2 linked regions of the Salinivibrio kushneri genome follow. The protein of the gene in region 2 interacts with the protein of the main gene of each other region in a pairwise test. Links are inferred from orthologs where the notes say so. Each region holds a gene or a part of one and is shown on either strand. Other genes may lie near its edges. The genes, in order: N8M53_RS12505 and helD.

Region 1 (10,512 bases), 1.6 Mb from region 2 along the record:
CGCCGCCTTATCAAACATCTCCGGGTTCGGCTTGGCCGCACCGTGTTCACCGGCACGGAAAATATGCTGGAAAAACGGCGTCAGGCCAATCGCATCGGTGTCGACATTACCGTTAGTGATGGCCACCAATGGCAGTTTCTCGGACCAAGCTTTTAAGTAAGCCACACTTTGCGCCGGCGGAGTAAAGTCACTGCGATATCCGCAAAAGAAGGTCGTCGCCGCTTGAGCTTGTGCACGCGCCTTCTCCGCAGTTAAACCCACATGTTCACCGGCAAGCGTCAGCTGGGCAACCCGCATCGCGGTAACATCAAAGCGTTGGGCAGGGTTCTCATCACGGGCTTGGCGACGAAATCCCGCAAGGGTGGCTTTATCAAGCGCGGCGAGCGGTGGGCAGTGCTCACTCAAATAGTCGCTTAGCGCCGCCTCCGCGCGTGCGATCACCGGCCAGTTATCGTACAAGGTATCATCCAAGTCAAAACTCACCGCATCAAACGCGTTTAAGCGACGATAAAATTTCATATCACGACTCCGAGTTGTTTTTTTTGCCTGCGCTGGGTTTACGAGCCTCTGTGCTGCGGGCGCGGGGATGCGCCGCGTCATACACTTTCGCCAAGTGTTGAAAATCCAAGTGGGTATAAATTTGTGTGGTGCTTAAATCGGCATGGCCAAGCAGCTCTTGCACCGCCCGCAAATCCCCAGACGATTCCAGCATGTGAGTGGCAAAGCTGTGGCGCAGTTTGTGAGGATTAATATGGCTGTTCACCGCCTGCTTTTGTCCCCACTCCGCCATACGTTTTTGCACGCTACGGTGCGAAATTCGCTGGCCCAGTTTAGAGATAAATAGCGCTTCTTCTGGCCCTTTGAGGAGCTGGTTGCGCACTTTTAGCCAGTTCATCACCCAGGTTTTCGCCATGCCGGAAAAAGGCACGATACGCTCCTTTTCCCCTTTACCGGTGACACGCAAATCCCCTTTACGTACCGAGACATCACGCACGTTGAGATCCACCAGCTCGGCTAAACGCAACCCTGCGCCATACATCAGCTCCATCATCGCCCGATCCCGTACCGACAGCGGGTCGTCTTGATCCACCTCGAGCAGCTGATTCATTTCATCCACATCGAGGTTTTTCGGCAACTGGCGCCCTTGCTTGGGCGCGGCGACCCCTTTGGCTGGGTTGGCGGCAAGCTGTTCGGTTTTTACGAGATAGTCGAAAAAGCTGCGCAGTGCGGACAGCCGCAACGCAATACTGCCCGGTTTGAGGCCATCGCGTTTGGCTTGGCTCGAAATTTGTCGCACCCAGTCGGCATCTACATCTTGCCAATAAGCGATGCCCCGCGCGCTCAGAAAGTCGACAATCTTATCTAACTGGCGCTGATAATTACGTTGCGTATGGGCACTGAGGCCCCGTTCGCTGAGTTGATATTGATAAAAGCGATCAAGAGGGACCGTCAGTGAACGGGGAGCCGCTTGGTCAGACGTTACCGCTGTCACTGACGCTCACCCTTGTTCGTCCACTGGCTACATAAGATGGCCAAGTGTGCCGCCAGCTGTTCGATAAAAAGGGTGTCCATTTCTGGCTGAAAGTGCCCGCCATCTGCGCTCGCAAAGCTCAACAGTCCCCACTCTTTGCCTTCCCCTTTAATCGGTATCAGCGCAAAAGAGCCTAGCTCCGGTGGCGTTGCCATCACCGCTTCCGCATCCACACGGCGCAAGCGTCCGAGATAACAACGACGTCCGGCAAAATGATGACTCTTTAATTGATCCACCGCCTGACGTGAGATGCTCTGCAGCCCGTCGATAGGCGCATACACCCGTAAGCTGACGCTCAGTTGCAGTTGCTCGCTAAGCGTCGTCAATGCTTTTTGCACCGCCTGCGGCGTATTAGCACGCAGCAGCGCCTGATGCGCCTCGGCAAAGGCACGAAACAGGGCATCGTTTTTTGCCCCTAGACTCATCAGTTGGGTAATGTCTTCTTCCAGCTCCGCCACCCGCTCACGCAGGCGCTTAAGTTGAATTTCCACCAGCGATACTGCACCTTGCTCGCCGTGTGGCACGGTCAGCTGCGTCAGTAAATCGCGATGGCGAATAAAAAAATCTGGATTATCTTTTAAATACGCTGCCACCGCCTCATCGCTAAGAGGCATGGTTTCCAGTGTCGAGGCTTCTACCCCATCATTCATAATTGCAATTGTCCATCAAATACATGTGTCGCTGGGCCTGTCATTGATAAGGGATGACCCGGCCCACGCCAGCGAATGCGGAGATCTCCACCGGGTAAACTCACCGTTACTTGCTCATCAAGCAGGCCTTGTATAATCCCGACCGCAACCGCGGCACACGCGCCACTGCCACAGGCTTGGGTTTCGCCGGCACCGCGCTCGTACACTCTAAGCTTAATCGCATTGCGGGAAAGGATCTGCATAAAGCCGGCATTGACCCGTTCAGGGAAGCGTTCGTGACTTTCAAGTAGCGGTCCCAAGGTGTCCACGTCGGCATGGTCAACATCCTCGACCACAGTCACTACATGCGGGTTGCCCATGCTCACGGCACCCACAAACAAGGTCTGCTCCGCCACCCGCATCAAGTAGGTTTTCTCTTGTGAGTTGGCACGAAACGGAATTTTCCCCGGTGTGAATTCCGGCTCGCCCATGTTCACGCGCACCTGATTGTCGTTTTCAATGTGCAGCAGCATTTTACCGGCTTGGGTGCTCACGCTGATCTGATGCTTATTGGTCAGCCCTTTCATTCGCACGAAGCGCGCAAAACAGCGCGCACCATTGCCACATTGAGAGACTTCCGATGCGTCAGGGTTAAAAATGCGATAGTGGAAATCCGTCTCGGGATCGTAAGGCGGTTCAACCACGAGTAACTGGTCAAACCCGACGCCACGCTGGCGATCAGCCAGACGCCGAATCAGATCCGGCGAAAAGAACGCGTTTTGCGTGACACAGTCAACCACCATGAAGTCGTTGCCCAGTCCGTGCATTTTTGCAAACTGTACCTGCATGCCAATCCTTATTCTGGTAGGCGCTGTTCAAGCTGCCATAACGACGCCAAGCTCTCGCGCTCGCGCACAAGATGCGCTTGGTCACCATCGACCATCACCTCGGCCGGGCGGCAGCGTGAATTATAGTTTGACGCCATCACAAAGCCATATGCGCCCGCCGAGCGCACCGCCAGCAAATCGCCCGCTTCTAGCACCAACGAGCGGTTTTTGCCCAAGTAATCACCGGTTTCGCACACTGGGCCTACTAAATCATAGGTTTGTGGCTCCCCTTGGCGCGGCACCACAGGGATGATTTCTTGATAGGCTTGATACAGTGACGGACGAATTAAATCGTTCATCCCCGCATCGATAATGGCAAAGTTTTTGTGCTCACTGTGCTTGAGGAATTCGACCTTGGTCAGCAACACTCCTGCATTGGCAGCAATCGCACGGCCTGGCTCAAAAATCAGCTCAAGATGACGATGATTGTCCAAACGCGCCATCAGGGCTTTAGCGTACTCAGAAGGCTGAGGCGGCTTCTCGTCACTGTAGGTGACCCCCAGTCCGCCACCGACATCGAGATGACGAATCGCAATGCCTTCATCGCCTAAGGTATCAATCAGCGCCAACAAACGGTCGGTAGATTCAATAAAAGGCGCGAGTTCGGTCAGCTGCGAGCCGATGTGACAATCAATGCCTTCCACATTCAAATGTGGCAAGCTGGCGGCATAGCGGAAGCTGCTCAATGCTTGGTCGAACGCAATACCAAACTTATTGTCTTTCAGCCCGGTTGAGATGTAGGGGTGGGTGTTGGCATCAACGTCTGGGTTAATGCGCAACGATATCGGCGCTTGCACACCTAACTCACCCGCCACTTGGTTTAAGCGGTCGAGTTCAGAGTGTGATTCTACGTTAAAGCATTTGATACCTACTTCCAGTGCGCGACGCATCTCTGCGGCCGTTTTCCCTACGCCAGAAAACACCACTTTCGCGGGATCACCACCGGCGACGAGCACGCGCTCGAGTTCACCTTGAGAGACAATATCAAATCCTGATCCCAGGCGTGCTAGCACATTTAACACACCGATATTGGCGTTCGCTTTGACGGCGTAACACACCAAATGCGGGTGGTCGCCCACGGCATGATCAAACGCATGCCAATGGCGCTCAAAGGTGGCTCGCGAGTAAACGTACAAGGGTGTGCCGTGCTCATCGGCAAGCTGGGTCAAGGGCAGTGATTCGGCCCACAGCTGGCCGTCGTCCTGATAGTTGAAATAGTCCAAGGTGCTCTTCCCTGTTGTGGTTGATTATTGATTTTGCGTCGGTTGTTCGTCCGGATAGTACAGGGGCCCTTGTTGGCCACAGCCGGTCAGTGTCATGATGCCAGTGAACATCAGTAAAATGACGAGTTTTCGCATAGTGAATGCCAGTGATTATCGAGTCAATGCCCTCTATAATCGCATCACAACCATGAAAAGCAATAGGATGTAACGGGATGAACACAACGGAATATCATCAGTTGGTCGATTTACAAATGCAGGCCATTGAAGAAGGTATCGATGACTCAGGCGCCGACATCGATTATGAGAGCGTTGGCAACGTGATGACGCTGGAATTTGATGATGGCAGCCAAATCATCATTAACCGCCAAGAGCCGATGCAAGAAATATGGGTGGCGTCAAAAAGTGGTGGATTCCACTTTGGCCTTAAAGACGGTAAATGGACTTGCAGCAAAACAGGCCTGGTGTTGATGGATTTAGTGCAACAAGAGTGCAGCAAACACGCGGGTGAGCCTGTTTCTTGGTAAGCAATTACAGGGAAAGCACACATGGGATCCCGAGCATCGGGATCTCATGTTTATTTAAATGAAGCGACTTGTCCGGCAAACCCACCCTGAGACGGTGGCCGTGGCGGCTGCATCTGGCCATCACACTTAAAGGGCAGCGCATGTGTGTCGCCACCATCATCGGTAACGATTTGATAAAACTGTGGCAAGTTAAAGTTGATAAAGTTAGCACTGTAACTATAGCGGTCGTGTGAGGAGGTATAGAAGCGGTTCACGCCCTGTACCATCTCGGTTTTATCACCGCTACACTGGCGATACACTTCCACCCGGTTGTTCTCATCAAGAATGTACAGGTTGTAGCCGTTGGTACAATCTTCAAAGAAAAACTGTACTAAGCCCTCGCTGGCATACGCATCCACGACTTCCGGCGGATGCACATCCTGCGGATTATCCACCACCATCACTGGCGTGCCGTTTACCTTGTTGGTGGAAATACAGCGATAAAAATCGACTGAGTTTTCTAACCGCTGTACTGATACGCCACGACGTTCGAAAAACAAACCATGGGTTTGCTTGCCAATTCGCAACGCCTTAAAGCGGCGGCGTTTTTCTTTCTCAACCGGTTTAAGACGTAGCTCAATACATTCTGCGACCAATTGGTAAACCAGGTTACGAATTAAACCACGCATTTTGCTGGAATAGCAGAATACATCCACTGACTCAGGCGGCACCGCATCTTGGTGCATTTTACCCAACATGGTTTTTAGCGCTTCCAAAATGGCATCGTCGCCGCGGTAATTGAGTGTGCGCACTTCGTTCCATGAGTTGCGGTAAACGAGGTCAACACTCCCCACCAAGCAGGTTTGTTCAGGGCCATAACTGAATATGTCGCTATTTTTAAAATCAAAGCGCATCGACGGCTTTTTGTACGCTGATGTTGGATCGTGCTCCAAGTTGACAAACAAAGCGAGCTGACGGATTTCGCATGGGCTCGACAACGCATCCAGCGTTGGACGTGGAGGATTGAGCGAGAAGGTATTACGAATATCACTGACCAGCTGATACAGGGTATCAATATCAACGTCGGCATCGCGCACCACGGTATCCAAGCGGGTTGACTCAGTCAGCAGCCCATTAAAAAACGCCCAGGCGACCAGTTTGGATAAGTAACTGTTATGCTCCAGTGGGGCGCGACCGATGATGTCCGCTGGTGCTAGTGAATGCTTATACAAATACCATCCCGGCGCATTGGTACGCCCTTCTGGCACTTGAATAAAGGTGAGATCCGGCTCGTGGAGATCCGGTGAAATCTGTGGATTCAACAGAGTGACCTTACCCGGCAATTCCTCGAACGCCGCGTACAGTTTTCGGGCCAGAATACTGATGTCTTGTGGACTGATCGCCGAGGTGATGTCATTGCGACGGGCAAAGCGGATCAGGTTACGATAGCTTTGCATCAAGGCATCAAGCAACTCATTGTGCGCGTACTGCACTTCCTCGACTTTCCAATGGCGACGGTTGTCGAGGTAAGCCAATGCTTGTTCATCCCAGCCCCATTCACGCGCCAACAGGCGCAACACTTCGCGGCGCCAGGCGACCGAGCCAGTCGCAGGGGACTGCGTTAATTTCTCATGGGTTTTAAGATAAAAACAACGACGAACCAAATCTAAGCGGCGGGTGTCACCAATTGACTCCAAATAGCGGGTGACTTTTTCCAGCATCAGATAATAGGCGTCAGATTGATACACATCGACCCAACCGGCGTAAAAACGGCGTTTACCATCGACGCTGAGCAGCTGGGTGCCAGGATACTGCCACGAGTAAGCTTCAAGCAAAATCGCTTTGAGTACCGACTTATACGGTGAATCTATGCTTTTATACAGCTGCCACAAACTCGAGCCAAAGTACTCTTCGGCCGGGATGGTCGGCAAGCCGCCAAAATCAACCCAATCACGACGGTCAAGGCCATGTTCGGCCACCAACGTATCAACATATTCCTCGTAGCAGCCTTCCATTTCTGGCGGCACCATGTACCACAACAGTTTTTGTCCAGCGAGTCGCATCGAAGAGCGGTAGAACTCATCAAGCAGTAGGAAGTGCTGACTGGTACCACAGTTATCACTGGTCATTGCTTGGCTGAGATGGTGACGAAAACGTCCCTCACAGACCACAAAAAAGTTGGCTTCGATCCCTTGGTTTAAGGCCCACTCAGAGATTGCCATGCACTTGGCATCGAGCTTATCGCGCTGCGCCGCTGTCACTGACGCATCGATACAGACCCAAATATCTAGATCACTGGTAAGGCTTTGCCCCATCGAGCCGGTACTGCCCATGGTATACATGCCTTTGATCGGATGGCGCTCACGGCCTTCCACGCAGGCAGTTAAAGAGGAGAAGCGGGTGTTCGAGTGGATCAGGCAATCAGAGACAAACTCACGTTGTGTCTCATCGAGCTCGTAGTCAGCAATGCCGAAAGGCACGCTGTCGCCACAAAACCCGGGCAATGCGGGGTGATTAAGATGTAAAAGCACTGGCAGCACATCAAAGATGGCTTGAGCTTGACGGCTCATCGCGGACCGCGCGCGATCCATTCTCACGCGGTTAAACGCTTCTATGCGCTCAGTTTGCTGTTCTACGTATGTTTGCAAGGCAATCATCCAGATTCGTTGACATCCCGGTCAACAGGTCGACGTTACTGTCTTCACCGTATCCGCCCAATTGCAGATAACAAAACGTGATCAATGTAACACTCTCGACAACTCGGGTAAAGCCAATAACCCCGATGCCTGTGTGGTGGTATCAAAGTCGCACTATAGGTGCTTTTTGAGACCAATATCAACTTTTTCGCTCTACTACCTTAGTCGTATGTCAGCCATATTGCCGCGTTCAGATCTCATTATTTGCGCAAATATTACGCTATCGATCACATTTTTTCACCTATATGACCATAACGCCGTCATAAATCACCAAACCATATGGCAGAGATTACGAGTCGCCCAGCGCCAATGTTACGATGGGCGCTATGAACCAAGAAGGAAAACAAACCATGTACTCAACGCCTGTACGCATTGCCACGCGCAAAAGCCCTTTGGCTCTCTGGCAAGCTGAATTTGTTAAAGACGCATTAGAGCGCGCTCACCCGGGGCTAACGGTTGAACTGGTGCCGATGGTCACGAAAGGTGACGTTATTCTGGACACGCCTTTGGCGAAAATCGGTGGTAAAGGCTTGTTTATAAAAGAACTTGAACAAGCGATGCTCGACGGCCGCGCAGACATTGCCGTGCACTCAATGAAAGATGTCCCGGTTGAATTCCCCGAAGGGTTAGGGCTGGTCACCATCTGTGAACGCGGCGACCCACGAGATGCGTTTGTCTCAAACCATTACCAAAGCATTGACGATTTACCTAAAGGGGCCGTCGTCGGCACATCCAGCCTGCGTCGTGAATGCCAGTTACGCGAGCGCCGGCCTGATTTGGTCATTAACACATTACGGGGCAATGTCGGCACGCGCCTTGGCAAACTCGACGACGGTCAGTACGACGCCATTGTCCTCGCTGCCGCCGGCTTAAAACGATTAGGCTTGAATGAGCGGATCCGTAGCGAAATCCCTCCAGAAGTCATTCTACCCGCAGTCGGACAAGGTGCCGTGGGGATTGAGTGCCGATTGGATGATGAGCGCATTCGCACCTTGCTCGCGCCTCTGTCTGATGCCAGCACCACCGAACGCGTATTGTGTGAACGCGCAATGAATAACCGTCTCGAAGGCGGCTGTCAGGTGCCCATCGGCAGCTATTCAGAAATTCAAGGCGATAAAATCTGGCTACGTGCGTTAGTCGGCGAACCCGACGGTTCGACCATTTTGCGCGCCGAAGTCACGGGCCCGCTTGAAAAAGGCGAACAGCTCGGCACCGATCTCGCAGAGCAACTTCTCGCCCAAGGCGCGCGGCAAATTCTGGATAAACTTTACCAAGACGACGCATGACCATTGTTGTTGTTCGTCCCGAACCAGACTGCAGTCAGTTAGTCGATCAGCTGGCACAGCAAGGGCTGTCCGCGATCCCCTGTCCACTGTTAAGTTTTGCGCCGGGGCGAGACTTGACCACCCTCGCGACTTTGCTCCCCTCCCTGCCCACCGGCAGTGTCGTGGTCGCCGTGAGCCCACGGGCCGTCGCATTCGCCCATCACGCCTTACAGCAAAAAGGCGTGTCATGGCCAAACAATATCGGCTATGTCGCGGTGGGGCAGCGTACGGCGAGCGAGTGGCGCGCGGTGTCAAAGCAGTCAGTACAGTTTCCGCACCGTGAAGACAGCGAGGGCATGCTCTCGCTCTCTCTTTTCTCTAACGTGACCGACGCGCAAGTAGTGATCCTGCGCGGAGAAAGCGGACGCGATATGATGGGGCAAACGTTGCAGGCGCGAGGCGCACAAGTTCACTATTGCGAGACCTATCGGCGACAATGGGCCATTGAGCCTTTAGTATCGCAAGTAGTAAGCTGGCCTAAATACACGATAACGACAGTCGTGGTCACCAGTGGCCAACAATTAGCCTACTTTGATCAACTTATCACACTGAGCGAACAGCACTGGCTGCGCCAATGCCGTATACTGGTGCCCAGTAAAAGGATTCAAGATCAAGCCACTGCGCTGGGTTTTGACACGATTACGACCGTTGACAGCGTGGCCAATGATGCACTGGTCAACACGCTGCTCAGGTTAAGTAAAACGGGACTTTCGGATGACTGACAACAAAAATACCGACACCAAACAACGCCAGGCCAACACGCCATCTTCACCCAAGGCCCATGCCACAGATGCGCCAGCGCCTGAAAAAGCCAGCAAAACCTCATCGGGGGGACGTGGTGGCATACTACTTGGCGCTATCGCCATCGCCTTGGCCCTCGGCTCCAGTGGCTGGGTGTTTTACCATGGTCACCAGCAAGCGACCGTGCTACAAAACACCGTCGCCGCGCAACAATCGCACATTTCACGCCTTGAGCAAGACCTTAACCAACAACAACAAGCCGCAGAAAAAGCGCGTGAACAACTGAAAGACACCACCCAAACACGCTTGAACCAACAAGACAGTAGTCTCGCCAGCTTGCAAAAAGCCGTGGCGGAAGTGAAAGGTCGACGCCCTAACGACTGGTTATTGGCTGAAGCCGATTACCTGATCCGGATGGCAGGACGTAAAATTTGGCTTGAACACGATGCCCAAAGCGCTACCGCCCTGATGGAAGCAGCCGACCATCGCATTGCTCAGCTTAACGATCCGTCCTTAATGCCTATTCGTCAGGCAATGGCTGACGATATCACCGCATTAAAAGCCGTGAAGCGCGTCGATAGAGATGGGATTGTCTTGCGCTTAACCAGCATGCAGCAACGGGTTGAAAATCTCCCGCTTGCCAGCGCCGTGATCCCAGAAGCTGAAGAAGTGGAAAAACCCGTGGTGTCCGAGTCCGTCAATGACTGGAAGCATAACCTCACCACGTCGGTTACCGACTTTGTCGACAACTTTATTACTTACCGAAAACGCGACGGTAACGTAGTACCGCTGTTATCACCCACCCAAAGTTATTACCTACAAGAAAACCTCAAGAACAAACTCGATCAAGCGATGCGTGCGGTCTATCAAGGAAACGATGCCTTGTATCATGAGGCGCTAGGCATGGCCAAAGACTGGGCACTGCGTTTTTATAATCAAGACGCCAATGCCACACGCCGCTTTGTTGAGCAACTTGA
Region 2 (10,217 bases):
ACATCGCGCATGGTGAGTGGTGGTTTGCCTTCGGCCACGGCCACGCGGCTTAAATAATCGGCGGTGGCCAAAATTCCGCCCAAGTTATCAGACGGATGGCCCCACTCGGCGGCGAGCCAAGTATCGTTAAAATCGAGCCAGCGAATAATACAGCCGATATTAAACGCGGCAGTGACCGGATCAAGCTCGTGAGAGGTGCCCGGCACCCGCGCCCCGTGGCGTACTGTGGTGCCCGGCACCAGTGGCCCCAGGTGTTTGGTACATTCAGGGAAACGTAGCGCCAGCAAGCCACAGCCAAGGGTATCCATCAAACAGTTGCGTGCGGTGTTGTAGGCCTCTGCCGAGGCAATTGGCGTGCTATCGACATAGTCAGCAATTTGCACCAATAAGGCATCAGGGTCAGGGCGCTGGTTCAGTTCTACGTTGTTGCTCATGGTCAATTCCTTCTGTGGTTTCAATCGGGTGAATGCGCGCTGATTAAGAGCGCTGATCGATAGGTAGCCAATCTTGGTGTTCAGGGCCGTCGTAATCGGCACTTGGGCGAATAATGCGGTTATTGGCGCGCTGCTCAAACACATGCGCCGCCCAGCCCGTTACTCGGCTCATCACAAAAATCGGAGTAAACAATTTGGTTGGGATCCCCATAAAGTGATAGGCCGATGCGTGATAAAAATCGGCATTGGGAAACAAGCCTTTCTCGCGCTTCATCACTTGTTCGACCCGCTCAGACACGTCGTACAGCCAAGCGTCTGGTGCGTTTTCCGCCAGCTGTTTCGACCAATGTTTGATAAGCGCATTGCGGGGGTCGGACTCACGATAAATCGCATGGCCAAAGCCCATCACCTTGTCTTTATTGGCGAGCATTTGCATTAACCCTGCTTCGGCTTCGTCAGGTGTGCGCCATTGTTCTAGCATCGCCATCGCCGCTTCATTGGCACCGCCATGCAATGGGCCGCGCAAGCTGCCGATGGCCGCGGTAATGCAAGAGTGCAAATCAGACAAAGTGGACGCACACACACGGGCGGTAAAGGTCGAGGCATTGAACTCATGCTCGGCATACAGCACCAGCGAGCAATGCATCACGGATTCATGCAGTGGCGACGGGGTTTCATCAGTGAGCATTTTGAGGAAGTAACCGCCAATGCTTTTCACCTCCGGCTGATAGGTATCGACTCGCACGCCATCATGCGAGTAGCGGTACCAATAGCAGATAATGGCCGGCAACATCGCCAGCAGGGTATCGGTTTTATCCGCTTGCTCACTAAAGTCGGTCTCTTGATCCAAATTACCCAGCATCGAGCAACCAGTACGCATCACATCCATGGGGTGCGCATTGGCAGGAATTCGCTCCAGCACGGCCTTTAAGGCGTCAGGTAACCCCCGCTTGCCGACCAAGGTTTCTGTGTAGTCAGCCAGCGCTTGGCGATTGGGGAGTTGGCCTTTGAGTAGCAGGTAAGCCACTTCCTCAAATTGGGCGTGATTGGCTAAATCGGTAATGTCATAACCGCGATAGGTTAATCCGGTGCCGGTTTGCCCCACCGTACACAAGGCGGTGGTGCCGGCACTTTGGCCGCGAAGGCCCGCGCCGGAGATGGCTTTGTCTTTGGGTGCGACGGCGACATTTGTCATGATTGGCTCCTTTCCTTTGATGCCATCAGATTCAACCGCTGCATGAATCCGTGAACGTGGCGATAATTCCAGTGGTGTAACCGACGTTTTCACACCGAGGGTGTGCGTCTGTGATCACTCTTTTCCAAATAGGCGATCCAATTGCTGTTCGTAGGCGTGATAGCCCAAGAAGTCATAAAGGGCATCACGGGTTTGCATGGTGTCGACCACGTTTTTCTGGTGGCCATCATCCAGCAGGTGTTGATATACATTGAGAGCGGCTTGGTTCATGGCACGAAACGCAGAGAGTGGATACAGCACCATGCTGACCCCCACGCCCGCCAACTCTTGGCTGGTGAACAGTGGGGTTTGACCGAACTCGGTGATATTCGCCAGCACCGGCACCTTTACTTGCTCGACAAAGGCTTGATACTGCTCGAGCGTTTGCATGGCTTCGGGGAAAATCATGTCCGCTCCCGCTTCTACGTACGCTCTGGCGCGGGCGACGGCACTGTCCATGCCTTCCACCGCCAAGGCATCAGTGCGCGCCATGATCACAAACTCAGGATCGGTGCGCGCATCGACCGCGGCTTTAATGCGGTCGACCATTTCAGCTTGGCTGACAATTTCTTTGTTGGGACGATGACCGCAGCGCTTTTGCGCCACTTGATCTTCCATATGCACCGCGCCCGCGCCGGCGCGTTCCATTTCACGAATAGTGCGAGCAATATTGAGCGCACCGCCAAAACCGGTATCAATATCTACCAGCAAGGGCACGTCGGTTGCTGCGGTGATCCGGCGGACATCTTCCAACACATCGTTGAGAGTCGTGATCCCCAAATCCGGTAAGCCGTAAGAGGCGTTAGCAATCCCGCCTCCGGATAGATAAATGGCTTGATGCCCCACCCGCTCTGCCATCATGGCGCAATAGGGGTTAATTGTGCCGACGACTTGCAGCGGGATATTGTTGCGCACCGCTTGGCGAAAACGTGCACCTGCACTCATAGCATTCTCCTTGTGAACTCATGGCTTAGCGGGTTGAACCGCCGGCATTTCGTAGCCAATAGCGTGTTAGTTAATCGGTAATTTGCTGTTCAATCAGTTGGCGACTGCGCTGAATATGTCGACGCATCAGCATTTCCGCCAGCTCGGCATCGCGCTCGCGAATTGCCGCTAAAATTTGCATGTGCTCTTGCAGCGCTTGCTTAGGGCGAGAATGCGCCCGCGGCGATTGAAACCGGTACATCCGCAAGAGGTGGTACAACTCACCACACAACAGGTTGATCAGTTTCTGGTTATGGCTGGCTTTGATGATGCAATAATGAAAATCAAAATCGCCTTGTTGGTGAAAGTAGGCCGCCCCTTCCACCCGTTCGATATAGGCATGGTGGGTGTCGAGCACCGCACTGAGCTGCTCAATTTCCGCATCGGTGATGTGCGCACAGGCCAATCTTGCGGCCATGCCTTCTAACGCTTCTCGCACCGCGTAAATCTCAGCCAATTGTCGATGGGTGAGTGTCACTACTCTCGCGCCCACATGAGGGACGCGCTCGACCAACCCCAAGGCTTCAACGCGCATCATCGCCTCGCGCAACGGGCCTCGGCTGACGCCAAATGCTGTGGCCAACCCTGCTTCCGACACCTTGGTGCCCGCTGGATAGGTGCCGGTGACAATCGCCTCGATAAGTTGTTCGGTCAGGCTGGCTGACTTGGTGGGCTCACGTGACTCAGCTTGCGCCGATTGCGTGTCCTGATCGAGAACCTGGTCATTTGTCGACAATAAAGACATAAATACCGCCTATAAACTTCAATAAAGCCAGAATAGAATAAGATTGTAGACAATGTAGATTAGACTTTGGTCTGTAGAGGCGCACTTTTATCGTGATCAAAACCACAACGTAAATGATAATGTACGCATTGAATTGTTATTCACTTGTTATCAAACGGGCGTTTGACTCGACCTATCCAACCAACAGCGTATGGTGTAGCGGTCGTTTTAATAGGGATAGAACGCAAATATGGATAAAAATCATTCCAAGCGTGAAAACGCACTCGCGCTGCTTATCGGCAGCAGTTTGGTGTCACTGGGCATCTTCTTTTTCAACCAAGTGGGGTTACTGACCGGCGGCACTGCAGGGTTAGCGCTGTTTTTACAACGGATCACCGATTTCAGTTTTGGTGAGCTTTTCTTCGTGATCAACCTACCTTTTTATTGGCTCGCCTACACCCAAATGGGTAAACGCTTCACCCTTAGTACCTTAGTTGCGGTCAGCATCGTCTCATTCGGCGCGGATCACTTGAGCGCCGTATTAACCATCAATAGCATTCATCCTGTTTATGCCGCGCTATTTGGCGGCGGGCTAATCGGCATGGGCATGCTAGTGATGTTCCGCCATCAGTGTAGTTTGGGTGGATTTAACACCTTAGCGCTGTTTTTGCAGCAACGGTTTGGCATCCGTGCCGGAAAAGTGCAAATGGCGCTGGATTGCTCAATTGTGGTGCTGTCGCTTATGGTCGTTGACCCATGGCTAATTGCCTTATCGGTCGCTGCCGCAATCACCACCAATCTCGTCCTTGCCATGAACCATAAACCCGGACGCTACCAAGTTCAGCCACCCCAAGCCGCATAGCGGGCGTGAATGACACGGAAAACACAGATAAATATAGATAGAGGCGGCCTTCCGCCTCTTTTTTCAATCACTTCCTCTGCGACACCTTGTCCCCAATCGTTACGATAGCGCCTCGACATCTAAATACGAATCACTCTTACAATTGATTGCTACACATGCTAAATTTCGCGTTTTGATCGCCTATCGTAAAGGAGTGTTGATGAACGCGGCCGATCCTAGCGTTGATGTGTTAAGCCTGCCCGACACGGTTGCACTACCCTCTTTCCCTTCTGCTTTAGGCTTGTCAGTGATCCCTGATGATGTGCAAGGCGTGCCGCTTCGTGAACAGCTCACCACCCCACAAGGATTGGCGCAATGTTTTGCCGCGGTGAACTCGACCTATGGCGATGCAGATAACCGCGCCCAAGGCACGCTATTTATCGGCGCTTACGCCTATGAATTTCTGCTGCCCGTGCTGGCCAGCTGGCTGCAGGGTGGACAACTCCCCTCGCTGGACTTAGATAACTGGCACATTAAATACCAGCCTACTCGCGTCACTAAACCCAATGGCGAGGAGCTGGTGTATCACAAGCCACATTTTTATCTCAATGCGTTGATTGGCTGGAAACAGCCAGTGGCAGAGAATTGGCAGGCTATTTTACATGGTGCCTTATTACGGCATTTTTCGCCCATCGTCGATGCGGTCGCGGAACGAAGCGGTATGCGTGAGGGGCCACTTTGGAAAGTGGTTGCCGATTCAATCTGTATTGCCTTTTTGATGGTAGGTAAACATCGTGATTGTGAACAAGCCGCGCGTGAAGCGGCGCTGTCGATCGTCCATCAACGCGGCACCTCGCTTTATAGCAAGCGCAGTGGTTTTCACGATGTGACCGTCTACGATCCGAACGACACGCAAACCGTATTACAAACCCACAGCTTCCGTTTGCGCGGCGGCTGCTGCCGGATCTTTACCGTGGATGAACACAGTTATTGCTCAACTTGCTGCTTTTTAAAGCCTGACGAACAAGCTAAGCGCCTCGCAGAAGTTGCGTGTCAGCGTGAGGGCGTGGCGCTGGACACGCAGCCTCGCTAACTCAGCGCCACATCGACCCAAACAAGACGATGATCGGAGTGAGCACGCGCATGCTCTTGGCCGTTTTTATCACAGATCAGTGGGTAGTCGGCATCATCAGGGGCAGGCCAAAATACGCCGGAGGCTATCACCGCGAGCTCACGCGAAGGTAGGACATAATCGAGGCGCAACCCACCGTTATGGGTAGCAATTGCCCGCCCTTTACCATTGATAAAGCGAAACGCGTGAGACTGGGCCGCATCACTTTTTGGCACCTGCGTGCCGACAGCAACCTCGGGATGCACACGCGGATGGTGAAGCAAGGCGCCAATGGCTTGCTTATCCCCGTCGCCGTAGCTCGGGTCTGCATTTAAATCGCCAATCACCACAAACGGTGTCTCAGGAGAAAGCCCGCCGTGAGCGCCCTTGTCGTCCACCAGCCAATCCGCGTTATCCAAAAGGCCAATCAGTTGGTGAATTTCATCACTGTTGCGCCGCCAGTTACGCTTTTCTGGCCCATCAAACACGGGCGGTGTGGGATGACACGCCACGACCTGTATTCGATCATCGCCAACCAAAATCGGCACTGAAACCAAGTTTTTCGAGGCGAGACGTAACGCCTGTTGTGCTTGTTCGGTGTAATAGTCTGTAGGGAGTTGATGGTGAGGTAATTGATGCCAAGCAAAGTGCTGCCAAGTGCGAATCTCATCGTCTTCGATGGGGTAACGCGATAAAATCACATAGCCAAATTGGCCATGATAGTCGCCAAAGCCATGACACTGCTGAGCATTCGTTAAGTGTTGATGCTCACTGACTGGCACCGTGAGTTTTAACCCTGTGTTGGTGGCGGGTAAATAGCGATACGGATAATCAATCGGTGTTTCACCGTGTTGCGATTCAGCCAAATGCCGCTCACAAAATGCGGCGAGCGCACCATCGTCGCCACCGCTGCCCGGATGATCAAACTCGCAAAGCACCACCACATCGGGGCGCACACGTTGTAAGGTCGCGGCGAGGTTTTTAATTTGTCGGCTGGGGGTGGGCGCTAACATCTTTGCTTTAATCTCACCGGCCTGACGCCCGGCTAGAGACAGGTTGAATTGTGCCACCCTAAGGATTGAAGGTGCTGTCATGACATCCCGATAACGTGCTGAAAGAACCCCTATTTTAACAAGCTATCGAGGGCGCGACGAATTTGCCGCGCATCTTCTTCTGCTCGATGCGGCGTCGGCCCCAACGCCTCCATTTCGCGACTAAAATCGCGCCGATCGAGATCACTGTGCTTTTTTAGCCACTGGTTTACCTCCATTAAGGTGAATGAAGGGCGCATATAGCAGGCTTTGTAAAGTCGCCCCATCCAAAACAGATCCCATTGGCTATCGCACAACACATGTTCAAAGGGCGCAAGGGTCTGGTTGAGATGCTGGCATACGTCGAGCACACTGATGCCTTCACTAAAAAGGCGCTCACGCGATATCCCATGAATTCGGGTTTCGGCTTCGTTGTCCCAGTGATACCAATGGCCACTGGCGGTGGAAGGATCAATCAAAAAACTATTGCTGTCGCCACTTGGCAACACGTATCCCACTTCAATGGGATAAGAGATTAACGACAAACCGGATGCTTCAAAATCCAGTGTCACCCACATACGCGTACTCCTTGCTCATAAACACTCCTGCATGACTAGGCACTTCCATTGCCTAGGGGCTGTTGACCCTTATTACCTAACTGTAGCCTTTTTGTTGCCATTTAGGCGGGTTGTCGCGCTACTTTTGCGTGCTTGATTAACAAGTGGCTGAAAAAACCGACTTCATTTCATGGTCTTGGCTATTTTTTATTGAGAATGTGATAGCTCTAACAAGTGACAGCCAGGGTTTGCCCGCTGTACGCTATATTTCATGACCGGATTGATTTAGGCTTCAAAAATAGCTGCATAGTGCAGTTTGATGGCAACCGCCTTATTAGATTGGAAAGAGTTATGAAACAGACGTCTCGAACTATGCTGGCGCGCAAACACGTTGCGTTAGTAGCGCATGATCACTACAAAGACGCCTTGACTGAGTGGGTAAAGGAAAATAAAGCGGTGCTCAGTCAGCATGAGCTTTACGCGACCGGTACCACGGGGCATATTCTTGCGCGAGAAACCGGATTAACGATCACACCTTTGATCAGTGGCCCCATGGGCGGTGACCAGCAACTGGGTGCCATGATTTCTGAACAGAAAATCGATGCGATGATTTTCTTTTGGGATCCGCTCAATGCCGTACCACACGACCCTGATGTTAAAGCGTTGCTGCGTGTCAGCTCTGTGTGGAACATTCCGATTGCCACCAATCGCTCTACCGCTCGCTTTCTAATCACTTCACCGCTATTTGGCCAAGAGGTGGATATTCAAATTCCTGATTATCAAGCTTATTTAGACGAGCGTTTATAATCTTTTCCCACACTGTCCGTCTGTGACCAACGCCGTCTATGGCTAACAGTGTGGGTTCCCGTTTCTTAAAGGTACCCTTTCAACTCCTCCAAAAACGGTGAGGCATGGCCTTTTTGGTGTACTAGCCACACTTGTTTTTGGGCACGCGTCAGGGCGACATAAAACAATCGCCGTTCTTCTGCGTGTTCAATTGGCTCTTCATTTTTCCCTAATAAAGCCTCATCGAGTGAGAGCGTGCGAGGCTTGGCGGGAAATACCCCATCATCCATGCCGAGGATAAACACATAGTGGGCTTCTTGCCCCTTGCTGGCGTGTGCGGTGGTATAGCGAAGCGCCAATGAAGGATACGCATTCTGCCAGCTTTCTAGCGCGTCAGGACGAATAGCATGCGTGCGACCTAGCAGCATCACACTCACAGCGTGCTCTGCGTTAGCATGCTTTTTCTCTAAGCTTGTCAGTGTCTTTTCTAGCTTATCGTCAGAGATCACCTTGATCGCTTTGGGTGTTTTCGCCGATGCCTTGTCTCGCGCGTAATCCAACTGTTTACTGAGCTGCTTGGGGTTTTGCTCAATGAACTGCTGCGCCACCTTCCCCAAGGTAGACAGATAGCGATAACAGGTGGTCAGCCAGCAAATTTCACTGTCACCGAAACGCTGCGCAAACCCTGTGGTTAGGCTGACATCGGCACCTGCAAAGCGATAAATAGCTTGCCAATCATCTCCCACCGCATATAACGAGGCACGTGGCGATTGGGTTTCACTGTCCGCTTTACCATGACACAGTGCCTCGAGCATCGCTAACCGTGCCGGGGAAATGTCTTGGTATTCATCGACCATGACAAACTGGATGGGCGTGGTGAATTTTCGCTGCTGAAACAACTTGGTGGCTTGGGTAATCAAGCCGTCAAAGTCTACCGCGTTCTCCGCTTTTAGCGCCTGTTTGTAGGCTTGGTACAATGGCCAAATCACGGCCAGCTCATCTTTTAAGGCGGTCTGCTCCTCAAAGCTTGCCAATTTATCGGTTAGCGCGCGCTTGGTGGCGTTGGCTTGGATCACCCGTGAAAGGCGCGACCAAATCCAGGTGTGCAATCGGCTATCATGGGCACACGCAGTCAGTTCAGCGTTGTCATCAAGCGGCAGTGTTTGCTGCTGATGTAATTTATCCCAGCGTTTGCGGGTAGTAGGCTGTTGCCATTGTTCGGCGAGTGTTTGGGTCAGCCACGCCGCTTTGGCCGTCTCATCACTGGCGAGCGGAGAAATAACCGGGGCCTGTCCTTGGTGATCGGCGAGTTGCTGACGGGCAAAGCCATGGAAGGTGGTGACATTCACTTCATGGCCAGTTTTGGTCTTAATCCGCGTTTTGAGCTCGGTGGCGGCATCTCGACCAAAGGCCAGCAACAAAAGTTGCTCAGGCTTGGCTTGACCGCTTTCAATCAAGTAGGCGGCGCGTGCTACCAACACGCTGGTTTTACCGCTTCCGGGCCCTGCCACCACCAAGGTATGAGATTCATCAGTGAGCACAGCCTCACGCTGTCCCGCATTCAAAGGCGAAGACTCAACCTGATCAAACCAAGTTTGCCACTGGTTGAGCATCGCCGCTTGCCACTGGTGATTTCGGGCTTTCAGCCAGCTTGAATCGGCCTGCAACACAGGCGCTAACGTGGTGGCCAGGCTTTCGTCCAAATTGGCTAAGAATGAGGCGGGTATCCCCTCGCCTTCTAGCTTATTTACTACCGTTTGTTGGGCGCTGCGCAATTGCGCGACACGTACATAGCCTAGTGCATTCACCAGTGCATCAAACTCTGCCAGTAAACAGGGGCGGATCATTGCCAGCCGTTTTTGATAACGGGCGATATAGGCTTGATAGTGGCGATAGATGGTTTGCCCTGCCTGCTGGGCGCGGTGCCAAGGCAAGCCAAAGACCTCAAAAGGCAGCGGGTCGCCTTCGTCAGTATAACCGGTTAACGAAATCGTCCCCCACAGCAACCCACGTGACACCGTTAGCTGCCCATCCCATGCCGAGAAAGGAATGTATTGCCGATGATGACGAGACTCGAGCAGTAAGCCATCGTCTTCAAGCTGCAGACTGTAATGATCGCCGTAAACAAGCCATTGTGCCCAGCGATTGGCTGTAAGTTTCATATTTCTACGTTAATCAGCGAATAAGGCACTGATCGTGCCCAAGAAGGATGGTTGGCATGCTACTTCCCAAACTCCCATAAATCAATTCGCTAGGCGTGATGGTAAACCGCTGACGCTAGCGTGAAAGCCTGAAATTGACTTGTCGCAATCCTTTTCTTATTACCCGAGAAAATACCTGAGTGAGGCTTAGTTTCTGGTTCTATTTCTGCTATCTTGCCAACATTGTTGGCCGATCACCTTTATTTATGCCTTTTTCTCTGCCACGTATGCCTCTCCTACCACTCGCCATGCGCGAGTTTTGGGCAAATCATCGCATTAACGACAGTATTCGCGTCCTAATCGCCCTCATGGGT

The links.
Region 1: the proteins of helD (region 2) and N8M53_RS12505 interact in binary tests that used the Escherichia coli proteins (3 or more experiments, as listed by UniProt). The link is inferred for Salinivibrio kushneri from one-to-one orthologs.

The regions. Positions count from the first base shown.
Region 1 is NZ_CP114588.1:2,716,362-2,726,873, forward strand. Bases 4,638-7,823 are described here. They hold N8M53_RS12505 (class I adenylate cyclase), read right to left. Parts: upstream 7,431-7,823; coding sequence 4,845-7,430; downstream 4,638-4,844. Other genes in these bases: cyaY (iron donor protein CyaY), read left to right, coding at 4,638-4,794; hemC (hydroxymethylbilane synthase), read left to right, coding at 7,820-7,823. In the rest of the region: N8M53_RS12470 (HAD-IA family hydrolase), read right to left, coding at 1-519; tyrosine recombinase XerC, read right to left, coding at 521-1,492; N8M53_RS12480 (DUF484 family protein), read right to left, coding at 1,489-2,181; dapF (diaminopimelate epimerase), read right to left, coding at 2,178-3,008; lysA (diaminopimelate decarboxylase), read right to left, coding at 3,017-4,270; LPS translocon maturation chaperone LptM, read right to left, coding at 4,295-4,405; more of cyaY, read left to right, coding at 4,483-4,637; more of hemC, read left to right, coding at 7,824-8,755; N8M53_RS12515 (uroporphyrinogen-III synthase), read left to right, coding at 8,752-9,516; N8M53_RS12520 (uroporphyrinogen-III C-methyltransferase), read left to right, coding at 9,509-10,512. UniProt on the Escherichia coli protein: Catalyzes the formation of the second messenger cAMP from ATP. Its transcript is probably degraded by endoribonuclease LS (rnlA), decreasing cAMP levels and the negative regulator Crp-cAMP, which then induces its own transcription again.
Region 2 is NZ_CP114588.1:1,169,881-1,180,097, reverse strand. The notes cover bases 7,327-10,217. They hold helD (DNA helicase IV), read right to left. Parts: upstream 9,865-10,217; coding sequence 7,789-9,864; downstream 7,327-7,788. Other genes in these bases: yccS (YccS family putative transporter), read left to right, coding at 10,131-10,217; N8M53_RS05575 (methylglyoxal synthase), read left to right, coding at 7,327-7,723. In the rest of the region: N8M53_RS05615 (bifunctional 2-methylcitrate dehydratase/aconitate hydratase), read right to left, coding at 1-434; prpC (bifunctional 2-methylcitrate synthase/citrate synthase), read right to left, coding at 478-1,629; prpB (methylisocitrate lyase), read right to left, coding at 1,744-2,613; N8M53_RS05600 (GntR family transcriptional regulator), read right to left, coding at 2,684-3,397; N8M53_RS05595 (YitT family protein), read left to right, coding at 3,627-4,238; N8M53_RS05590 (hypothetical protein), read left to right, coding at 4,438-5,310; N8M53_RS05585 (endonuclease/exonuclease/phosphatase family protein), read right to left, coding at 5,307-6,422; N8M53_RS05580 (hypothetical protein), read right to left, coding at 6,452-6,937; more of N8M53_RS05575, read left to right, coding at 7,268-7,326. UniProt on the Escherichia coli protein: Helicase IV catalyzes the unwinding of duplex DNA in the 3' to 5' direction with respect to the bound single strand in a reaction that is dependent upon the hydrolysis of ATP.